DNA from 2 places in the Streptomyces sp. NPDC037203 genome. Region 2 is predicted to be linked to the other one. Evidence: riboswitches for the same ligand, from Rfam matches in the RefSeq annotation. Region 2 holds a riboswitch; the other holds the start of a gene.

Region 1 (4,138 bases), on a different contig from region 2:
CTTCGCCAAGCAACTCGGCGCCCACCACTACATCGACAGCACCGCCGCCACCCCGGTGGCCGAGGCGCTTCAGTCCCTCGGCGGCGCCAAGGTCGTCCTCGCCACCGCCGGCAACTCCGAGGCCATCGCCGCGACGGTGGACGGCCTGCTCCACCGCGGCGAACTGGTCGTCATCGGCGCGGACGTCGCCCCTCTCGGCATCAACCCGAACCAGCTCCTGATGGCCGCCCGCGTGGTCCGCGGCCACCCCTCCGGGACCGCGCGGGACGTCGAGGACACCATGGCCTTCAGCGTCCTGCACGGCATCCGCCCGATGACGGAGAAGGTCCCGCTGGCGGAGGCGGACGCGGCGTACCGGAAGATGATGGCCGGGAACGCGAGGTTCAGGATGGTGCTGGCGGAGGGGTGAGCCGGGGGAGCGGGGGAGTCGGCACGGGAGTGCGGGGCAGGTCGGGTACGGCCCCCGCCCCCGCCGGGCGCCGCCGGGACGGACCGAGCCGCGTCAGGCGGAGCCGCGTACGGCCGGGGCGGTCGAGCCCCGGACGGTGCGGCCGAGTGGGACCGGGAGGCCAAGTCCCGTGCGGGGCGGCCGTGTACGACCGGGTGGTCGACCCGCGTGCGGGCGACCGCCTGCGACCGGGAGGTCAAGTCCCGACGGGGCGACCGCGTTTGACCGGGCGGTCGACTCGCGTACGGAGCGACCGCATCGGCCGCGCGTTGAACTTCCGTACGTGCGAGCCGCGTACGGCCGGTGCGGCCGGGCCCCGCGGCCGGGCGAGGCGTGACCGCCCCGCCCGCCTTCGTCAGGCCGCCTCACGTCCCCCTGCGGCCCGCTCCGCCGCCGTCACCGTCTGCTCCAGCAGCGTGGCGATCGTCATCGGGCCGACGCCGCCCGGCACCGGGGTGATCAGCGAGGCCCGTTCGACGGCCGAGTCGAAGTCGACGTCGCCGACGTTCCCGGCGTTGTAGCCCGCGTCGATCACGACCGCGCCGGGCTTGATGTCCTGGCCGCGCAGCAGCCGGGGCCGGCCGACCGCGGCGACGACGATGTCGGCCTCGCGGACCGCCGCCGACAGATCACGGGTGCGCGAGTGGCAGTACGTCACCGTCGCGTCCCTGGCCAGCAGCAGCATGCCCACCGGCTTGCCGAGGATCGCGCTGCGGCCCACCACCACGGCCCGCTTGCCGGCCGGATCGACGCCGTACTCGTCCAGCAGCCGCAGGATGCCGCCCGGCGTGCAGGACACGAAGCCCGGCAGACCGAAGCTCATGGTGGCGAAGGAGGCGAAGGTGACCCCGTCGACGTCCTTTTCGGGCGCGATCGCCTCGAACGCCGCCCGCTCGTCGACGTGGTCGCCCACCGGGTGCTGGAGCAGGATTCCGTGCACCGCCGGATCGGCCGACAACTCCCGCAGCGTGCCCACCAGTTCGGCGGTGCTCGTCTGCGCGGGCAGGGCCACGTGCCGGGAGGTGATGCCGGCCTTGCGGCAGCGGTTCTGCTTCATCCGCACGTACGTCACGGACGCCGGGTCCTCGCCGACCAGCACGGTCGCGAGACACGGCGTGACACCGGTCCGTGCGGTGAGCTGCTCCGCCCTGCGCGCGGTATCCCCGACGATGCGGCGGGCGAGGGCGGTTCCGTCCATGAGACGGGCCTGGGTCATACGGCACACTCCTGAGCTGGATCGATCCGACTCGCCCAGGCGCGCGGCAACCACGAAGGGCCGCTCCCCGGTGGTACTCCACCTCAGCGCCAGTCACGGCCCGCGTACAGCGTAACGGAGGGGAGGACGCGGCCGAGGACCGGGCGCCACGCCTTCGCGGTACCGGGGGGCCCGCCGGACCGGGGTGGCTCAGCGCGACCGGCCGTGCCGCACCAGCCGGACGCGCGGCGACCGCGGCACCGCGACCCGCGGACGCCCCCGCACCGCCCTCAGCACCGACCGCAACACCGCCGTCGCCACCGGGACAGCCGCCCCCGAGACCGGCCCGCGGCGCCGGGGCCGCGCCCGGCCCACCCCCGCGCGGGCCGAGAAGGTCCAGGTCAGCCGGGAGCTGACCTGGACCCGTGCGAACCTCCTGGCTACTCGTCCCATGCCTGGATCAGGATCTGCTCGGCGATCTTCCCGTCCCGCAAGGTGATCATCGACTCGGCGAGGACGCGGGTGCCGTCGCCGTACTGGCAGGTCTCGGTGAACGCGGCGTGGTCGCCCTGCACCACACACCGGTCCAGCTTGTGGATCATGTCGCGGCGGTAGATGTCGTCGAGCATCTCGGCGATCTCGCCGCGGCCGTGCACGATCTTCGGGTGGCTGGGCTGGCTGTCGCGGTCGACGATGCGGATCTCCGCGTCGTCCGCGTACAGGGACAGCAGCGTGTTCCCGGTGTTCCCCTCGATGCCCCGGCGCAGTGTCTCGACGTCGAAGGCGGAGCCTGTCGCGGTGCCCATGGTGACCTCCTTCAGGCGCTCGCGGCCCGGCGCGCGGCGGACCGTACGGCCCCGTCTTCGAGCGTCCTCCGGCCCGGCGGCCCCGGCAAGCGCACGGGACGCGCTCCGCCTCACGAGTGAGCGCGGGCCGCCACCCGTGTCCGGCCGGACGCCCCGGCCGTTGCTGAAAGCATGATCTCAACACGCCGTATCGTCGCCGCCCTCGGTCTCGCCGCTGGGGTCACGGGCCTGGCCGCGCCCCTCGCCAACGCGGCCGACGCGAGCGCCACGCACACCGGGCAGATCAACCCCATGACCGTGCTCGACACGCTCACCACCGGCAACATCCCCGCCGAGCAGCGGGCGCAGCTGCCCTCGACCTCCGAGCAGCTCAAGGCCCTGAACCAGATCAGCCGGCTGGAACAGCTCAGCGAGCTGCACCAGGTCACCGACATCGTGGCGCCGGTGACGGGCCTGGTGCCGGCCGTCGGCTGAGCCGACCCGCGACGCGGGGCGCCGACCCGCCGGAGGCCGACCCGTAGTGCCGCAGCCGAGGGCAGGCTGGGAGCCGAGGCGTCACTCCGCTACCGAGGCGTCATCCCCGGCATCGAGGCGCGTCGTCCCCGGCACCGAGGTGTCACGCCGGGGCGCCGCGCAGTCGCGGCCCGCCGCCCGTGTTCAGCACCGCCCAGTCCCGCGCCACGGCGTACGCCGGGCCGGGGGCGGTGCCGGGCGGCAGGCCGGCCGCGAGCGTCCGGACCAGCGCGTCCGCCGGGCCCAACTCCAGCCAGACACGCACCCCGTCCCGGTGCAGCAGGGCCGCCAACTCCGTGAACCGCCGGGTCCGCGGGCCCGGCAGCCAGAACCCCGGCTCGGCGGTCTCGGCGCCGACCGGACGGCCGGTCACATCGGAGACGAGGGGGAGCCGCGGCGGGCTCGGATGGAGGGTGGCGAGCGTACGGCCGTAGGCGGCGCGGAGCGTCCGCGGCGCCGCCTCCTGCGGGGCGCCGTCCAGCAGCCGGGCCAGTGTGCCGACCGCGTGGCAGGCGTCCGCGAGCGAGAAGACCCCGGCGGCGTACGCGGCGGCCATCCGCCCGGCCCCGAGCCCGAACAGCACATCGGGCCGTGCGCCCCAGCTGAGCAGCAGCCGGTACTGCGCCACCTGGAGAGCGAAAAGCGCCGGCCCGGCATACGCCGCCCGGCCCAGCAGCGCCGCGGTCCGGGAGCCGGGGTCCGCGGACATCACGCATTTCAACGGCAGTTCGAGATACGGGTCCAGACGCGCGCACAGCTCGTCCAGCGACTCGGCGAACAGCGGGAAAGCCGCCGCGAGTTCACGTTCCGTTCCACGGCGCGGCGAGGCACCGGCCGAGAACAGGAATGCGGTACGTCCCTTACGGCCATCAGCGAGCATCCCTCCATGAAGACACGGCCGGGTAAGCACCCGGACCGGCCGGACTCCCGCGGCGCGCAAAGGGATTGCCATCAGCGAACGTAGCCCTCCGGTCCGATTCTTGCGCAATTCATAAGCGTCCCGCGGGCCGCGCGGGACACGGATACCGGGAGCCGGTGCGCCCGTGGTCCCGCGGTGCCGGAGGTGCGGGAGGGGGCCCCGGCCGGCGCCCCGCCGTCGTCCGCGCGCTGCCGCCGCTGCCCGCCGGGGGAAACATCCACGATCCTCGCCGTGGCCCGCTCCGCCGCCCATCGCGC
Region 2 (4,138 bases):
GCGTCGAGTGTCTCGGCGTCGTCCAGGTACTGCTGGGTGCGCTCCCGGAACGGCGTCACGAACTCGACCATGACCTCGGCGAGGTCGGTCTTGAGCGCGCCGTACATCTTGCCCTCGTACTCCCGCTCCAGCTCGGGGATCGGCTTCCCGGTGAGGACGGAGTAGATGGTGAGCAGGTTGGAGACGCCCGGCTTGGCCTCCGCGTCGTAGCGGATGACGGTGTCGGTGTCGGTGACCGCGCTCTTGACCTTCTTGGCGGTGGTCTTCGGCTCGTCCAGGAGGTTGATCAGGCCCTTCGGCGTGGACGCCGACTTGCTCATCTTGACCGCCGGGTCCTGGAGGTCGTAGATCTTCGCCGTCTCCTTGAGGATGTACGGCGACGGGATCGTGAACGTCTGCCCGAAGCGGCCGTTGAAGCGCTCGGCCAGGTCGCGGGTCAGCTCGATGTGCTGGCGCTGGTCCTCGCCGACCGGAACCTGGTGGGCCTGGTACAGCAGGATGTCCGCGACCTGGAGGATCGGGTACGTGAACAGGCCGACCGAGGCGCGCTCGGCGCCCTGCTTGGCGGACTTGTCCTTGAACTGGGTCATCCGGCTGGCCTCGCCGAAGCCGGTCAGGCAGTTCATCACCCAGGCCAGCTCGGCGTGCTCGGGGACGTGGCTCTGCACGAACAGGGTGCAGCGCTCCGGGTCCAGACCGGCGGCGAGGAGCTGGGCGGCGGCGAGGCGGGTGTTGGCCCGCAGTTCCTTGGGATCCTGGGGGACGGTGATCGCGTGCAGGTCGACGACCATGTAGAAGGCGTCGTGGGTCTCCTGGAGGGATACCCACTGGCGGACGGCGCCGAGGTAGTTGCCGAGGTGGAACGAGCCGGCGGTGGGCTGGATACCGGAGAGCACGCGGGGCTTTTCAGCGGGGGCCATGTGGCCCATTCTCTCATCGGCCGGGGGTGGGGTCGGCCCCAGGGAGGTGGGGGGTGGTGCGGGGCGTGGGGGGGGCCGCGGACCGTCGTGGCCGGTCGCGCCCCGCGGCGGGGCCGCACAGCGGATACGGCCCCGCGACCCCCTGGGCCGGCTGGCCCTCGGGGCGTTCGTCAGCCCAGGTCGACCTCGGGGTACAGCGGGAAGCCCGCGACCAGGTCCGTCGCGCGCTGGGCGACCTCGTCGGAGACCTTCTCGTCCAGGACGTGGGCGGCCTTGCTCGGCGCGCCGGACTTGGTGGTGCCCGGCTCGGCCGTGGTCAGGACGCGGTCGATCAGGCCGGCCACCTCGTCCATCTCCGCCGTGCCGAGGCCGCGGGTGGTCAGGGCGGGGGTGCCGATGCGGATGCCGGAGGTGTACCAGGCGCCGTTGGGGTCGGCCGGGATGGCGTTGCGGTTGGTGACGATGCCGGAGTCGAGGAGGGCGGCCTCGGCCTGACGGCCGGTGAGGCCGTAGGAGCCGGCGACGTCGATCAGGTTGAGGTGGTTGTCGGTGCCGCCGGTGACCAGGGTGGCGCCCCGCCGCATCAGGCCCTCGGCCAGCGCGCGGGAGTTCTCCACGATCCGCCGGGCGTAGTCCTGGAAGGAGGGCTGCCGGGCCTCGGCCAGGGCGACCGCCTTGGCGGCCATGACGTGCGGCAGCGGGCCGCCGAGGACCATCGGGCAGCCGCGGTCCACCTGGTCCTTGAGGGAGTCGTCGCACAGCACCATGCCGCCGCGCGGGCCGCGCAGCGACTTGTGGGTGGTGGTGGTGACGATCTGGGCGTGCGGGACCGGGTCGAAGTCGCCGGTGAGGACCTTGCCCGCGACGAGGCCGGCGAAGTGGGCCATGTCGACCATGAGGGTCGCGCCGACCTCGTCGGCGATCTCGCGCATGATCCGGAAGTTCACCAGGCGGGGGTACGCCGAGTAGCCGGCCACGATGATCAGCGGCTTGAACTCGCGGGCCTGGGCGCGCAGCGCGTCGTAGTCGATGAGGCCGGTCGCGGGGTCGGTGCCGTAGGAACGCTGGTCGAACATCTTGCCGGAGATGTTCGGGCGGAAGCCGTGGGTGAGGTGGCCGCCGGCGTCCAGGGACATGCCGAGCATCCGCTGGTTGCCGAAGGCCTGGCGCAGCTCGGCCCAGTCGGCGTCGGTGAGGTCGTTGACCTGGCGGGCGCCGGTCTTCGCCAGGAAGGGGACCTCGACGCGGTCGGCGAGTACGGCCCAGAAGGCGACGAGGTTGGCGTCGATGCCGGAGTGCGGCTGGACGTAGGCGTGCCGGGCGCCGAAGAGTTCGCGGGCGTGCTCGGCGGCCAGGGACTCCACGGTGTCCACGTTGCGGCAGCCGGCGTAGAAGCGGCGGCCGACGGTGCCCTCGGCGTACTTGTCGCTGAACCAGTTGCCCATCGCGAGGAGGGTCGCCGGGGAGGCGTAGTTCTCGGAGGCGATCAGCTTGAGCATCGCGCGCTGGTCGGTGACCTCCTGGCCGATGGCGTCGGCGACGCGCGGCTCCACGGCGCGGATCACGTCGAGGGCGGCGCGGAAGGCGGTGGACTCGGTGGACAGGTGCTGCTCTGGCATGGGGACCTCCGGACGGGGTGCGTTTCGGCGTTCACGTTCGGCCCAGGCGCACGGCACTGTTTCCCGCGGGCCGCTCCCCGATGGTCCGTCCCATCCCTGCGCGCCAGTCACGGCCCGTGGCTCAGCGTACCGGCCGGGTGGAGGCGGCGAGATCCGGCGTCCACCATGCGGGCGAGCGCGAGGGCGCGGGTGCGGACGGCGGCGCTCAGAGGATCACATGGGGCAGAAAGCGGGCGTACTCGTCGGTGACGGGGCTCGCCGACTCGCGGATGCCGAGGCCCGCGGGCTCGCCGTCGATGACCCAGGCGCCGAGGACGACGTGGTTGCCGTCGAAGGCGGGCAGGGTCGCGAGCTGCTGGTAGCAGCAGGGGTCGGGGCGGACGGCGGGCGGGCTGCCCGCCGGGTGCAGGGTGATGCCCTCCCCCTCGCGGCCCAGCAGCGGCTTGGCGGCGTAGCCGGTGGTGGCGGCGAGGTCGCGGGGGCCGTCGAGGTGGGCGGGCAGCAGGTTGGGGTGGCCGGGGTACAGCTCCCACAGGACCGCCAGCAGGGCCTTGTTGCTCAGGAGCATCTTCCAGGCGGGCTCGATCCACAGGGTGCCGCCGGTGCCGCCGCCGTTGTCCAGGGTGTCCAGGACATGCCCGCCGAATGCGTCGGTCGTGAGCCATTCCCAGGGGTAGAGCTTGAACAGGGCGCGGATGAACCGGAGCCGTTTGTCCACGAAGCGGCCGGAGAGGGTGTCCCAGCCGATCTCCTCCATGGCGAGCCAGTCGGTCGTGAGGCCCGCCTGCTCCGCGGTCTCCTTCAGGTAGGCGACCGTCATCAGGTCCTCGCCCAGCTCGTCGGCGGCGGAGTGCGCGAAGTGCAGGAGGCCGCCGGGCGGGAGCAGCGCGGACTGTCTGCGCCAGGATTCCACGAGGCGTTCGTGCAGCGAGTTCCACTGGTCGGCGCCGGGGAAGCGGTCCTCCATCCAGAACCACTGCGGACAGGCGGCCTCCACCAGGGAGGTGGGGGTGTCGGCGTTGTACTCCAGCAGCTTGGCCGGGCCCGTGCCGTCGTAGCGCAGGTCGAACCGGCCGTAGAAGGAGGGGAGTTCGGCCCGGCGGTGCCAGGACTCGGTGACGGCGGCGGCGACGGCGGGGTCGGTGATGCCGAGGTCGGCGAGGCGGCCCCGCGCCACGATGTGCTCCGCCGCCGCCAGGCACATGGCGTGCAGTTCGGCGACCGTCTCCTCCAGCGCCTCGACCTCGGGCAGCGAGAAGACGTAGTAGGCGCTCTCGTCCCAGTAGGGGCGCAGGCTTCCGTCGGGGTGGCGGGTGAGCGGGTAGATCAGGCCCTGCTCCTCGACGGTGCGCTGCCAGCCGGGGCGGGGGGTGGTGGTACGGCGTTCCATCCGGCGGTCCCGGTCAGCCGCCGGAGCTGTGCGAGCCGCCGCCGAAGCCGCCGCGGTGCACGCCGCCGGAGCCGGAGCCGTAGTGCGTCGAGGAGTGGTGCGTGGAGTGGCCCGTCGAGTGCCCGGAGCCGTGGCGGGGCTTGGTGAAGGAGCCGCCGTCCACCCAGGAGCCCTTCTTCCTGCCGCCGTAGTACCAGGCGCCGTCGACC

The links. Region 2 has a riboswitch for ZMP and ZTP ahead of ACZ7EC_RS17560 (glycine hydroxymethyltransferase). Riboswitches for the same ligand answer to the same signal wherever they lie in the genome.
Region 1: another riboswitch for ZMP and ZTP. It lies ahead of ACZ7EC_RS01940 (bifunctional 5,10-methylenetetrahydrofolate dehydrogenase/5,10-methenyltetrahydrofolate cyclohydrolase); the one in region 2 lies ahead of ACZ7EC_RS17560 (glycine hydroxymethyltransferase).

The regions. Positions count from the first base shown of each region.
Region 1 is NZ_JBVJUC010000001.1:466,166-470,303, reverse strand. Features, by position in the region: gene ACZ7EC_RS01945 (alcohol dehydrogenase catalytic domain-containing protein) at 1-409, shown strand, start outside; gene ACZ7EC_RS01940 (bifunctional 5,10-methylenetetrahydrofolate dehydrogenase/5,10-methenyltetrahydrofolate cyclohydrolase) at 804-1,664, opposite strand; ZMP/ZTP riboswitch at 1,691-1,771, opposite strand; gene ACZ7EC_RS01935 (nuclear transport factor 2 family protein) at 2,084-2,449, opposite strand; gene ACZ7EC_RS01930 (hypothetical protein) at 2,621-2,923, shown strand; gene ACZ7EC_RS01925 (acyltransferase domain-containing protein) at 3,066-3,842, opposite strand.
Region 2 is NZ_JBVJUC010000005.1:336,066-340,203, reverse strand. Features, by position in the region: gene trpS (tryptophan--tRNA ligase) at 1-920, opposite strand, end outside; gene ACZ7EC_RS17560 (glycine hydroxymethyltransferase) at 1,091-2,539, opposite strand; ZMP/ZTP riboswitch at 2,573-2,660, opposite strand; gene ACZ7EC_RS17555 (glutathionylspermidine synthase family protein) at 2,745-3,929, opposite strand; gene ACZ7EC_RS17550 (hypothetical protein) at 3,943-4,138, opposite strand, start outside.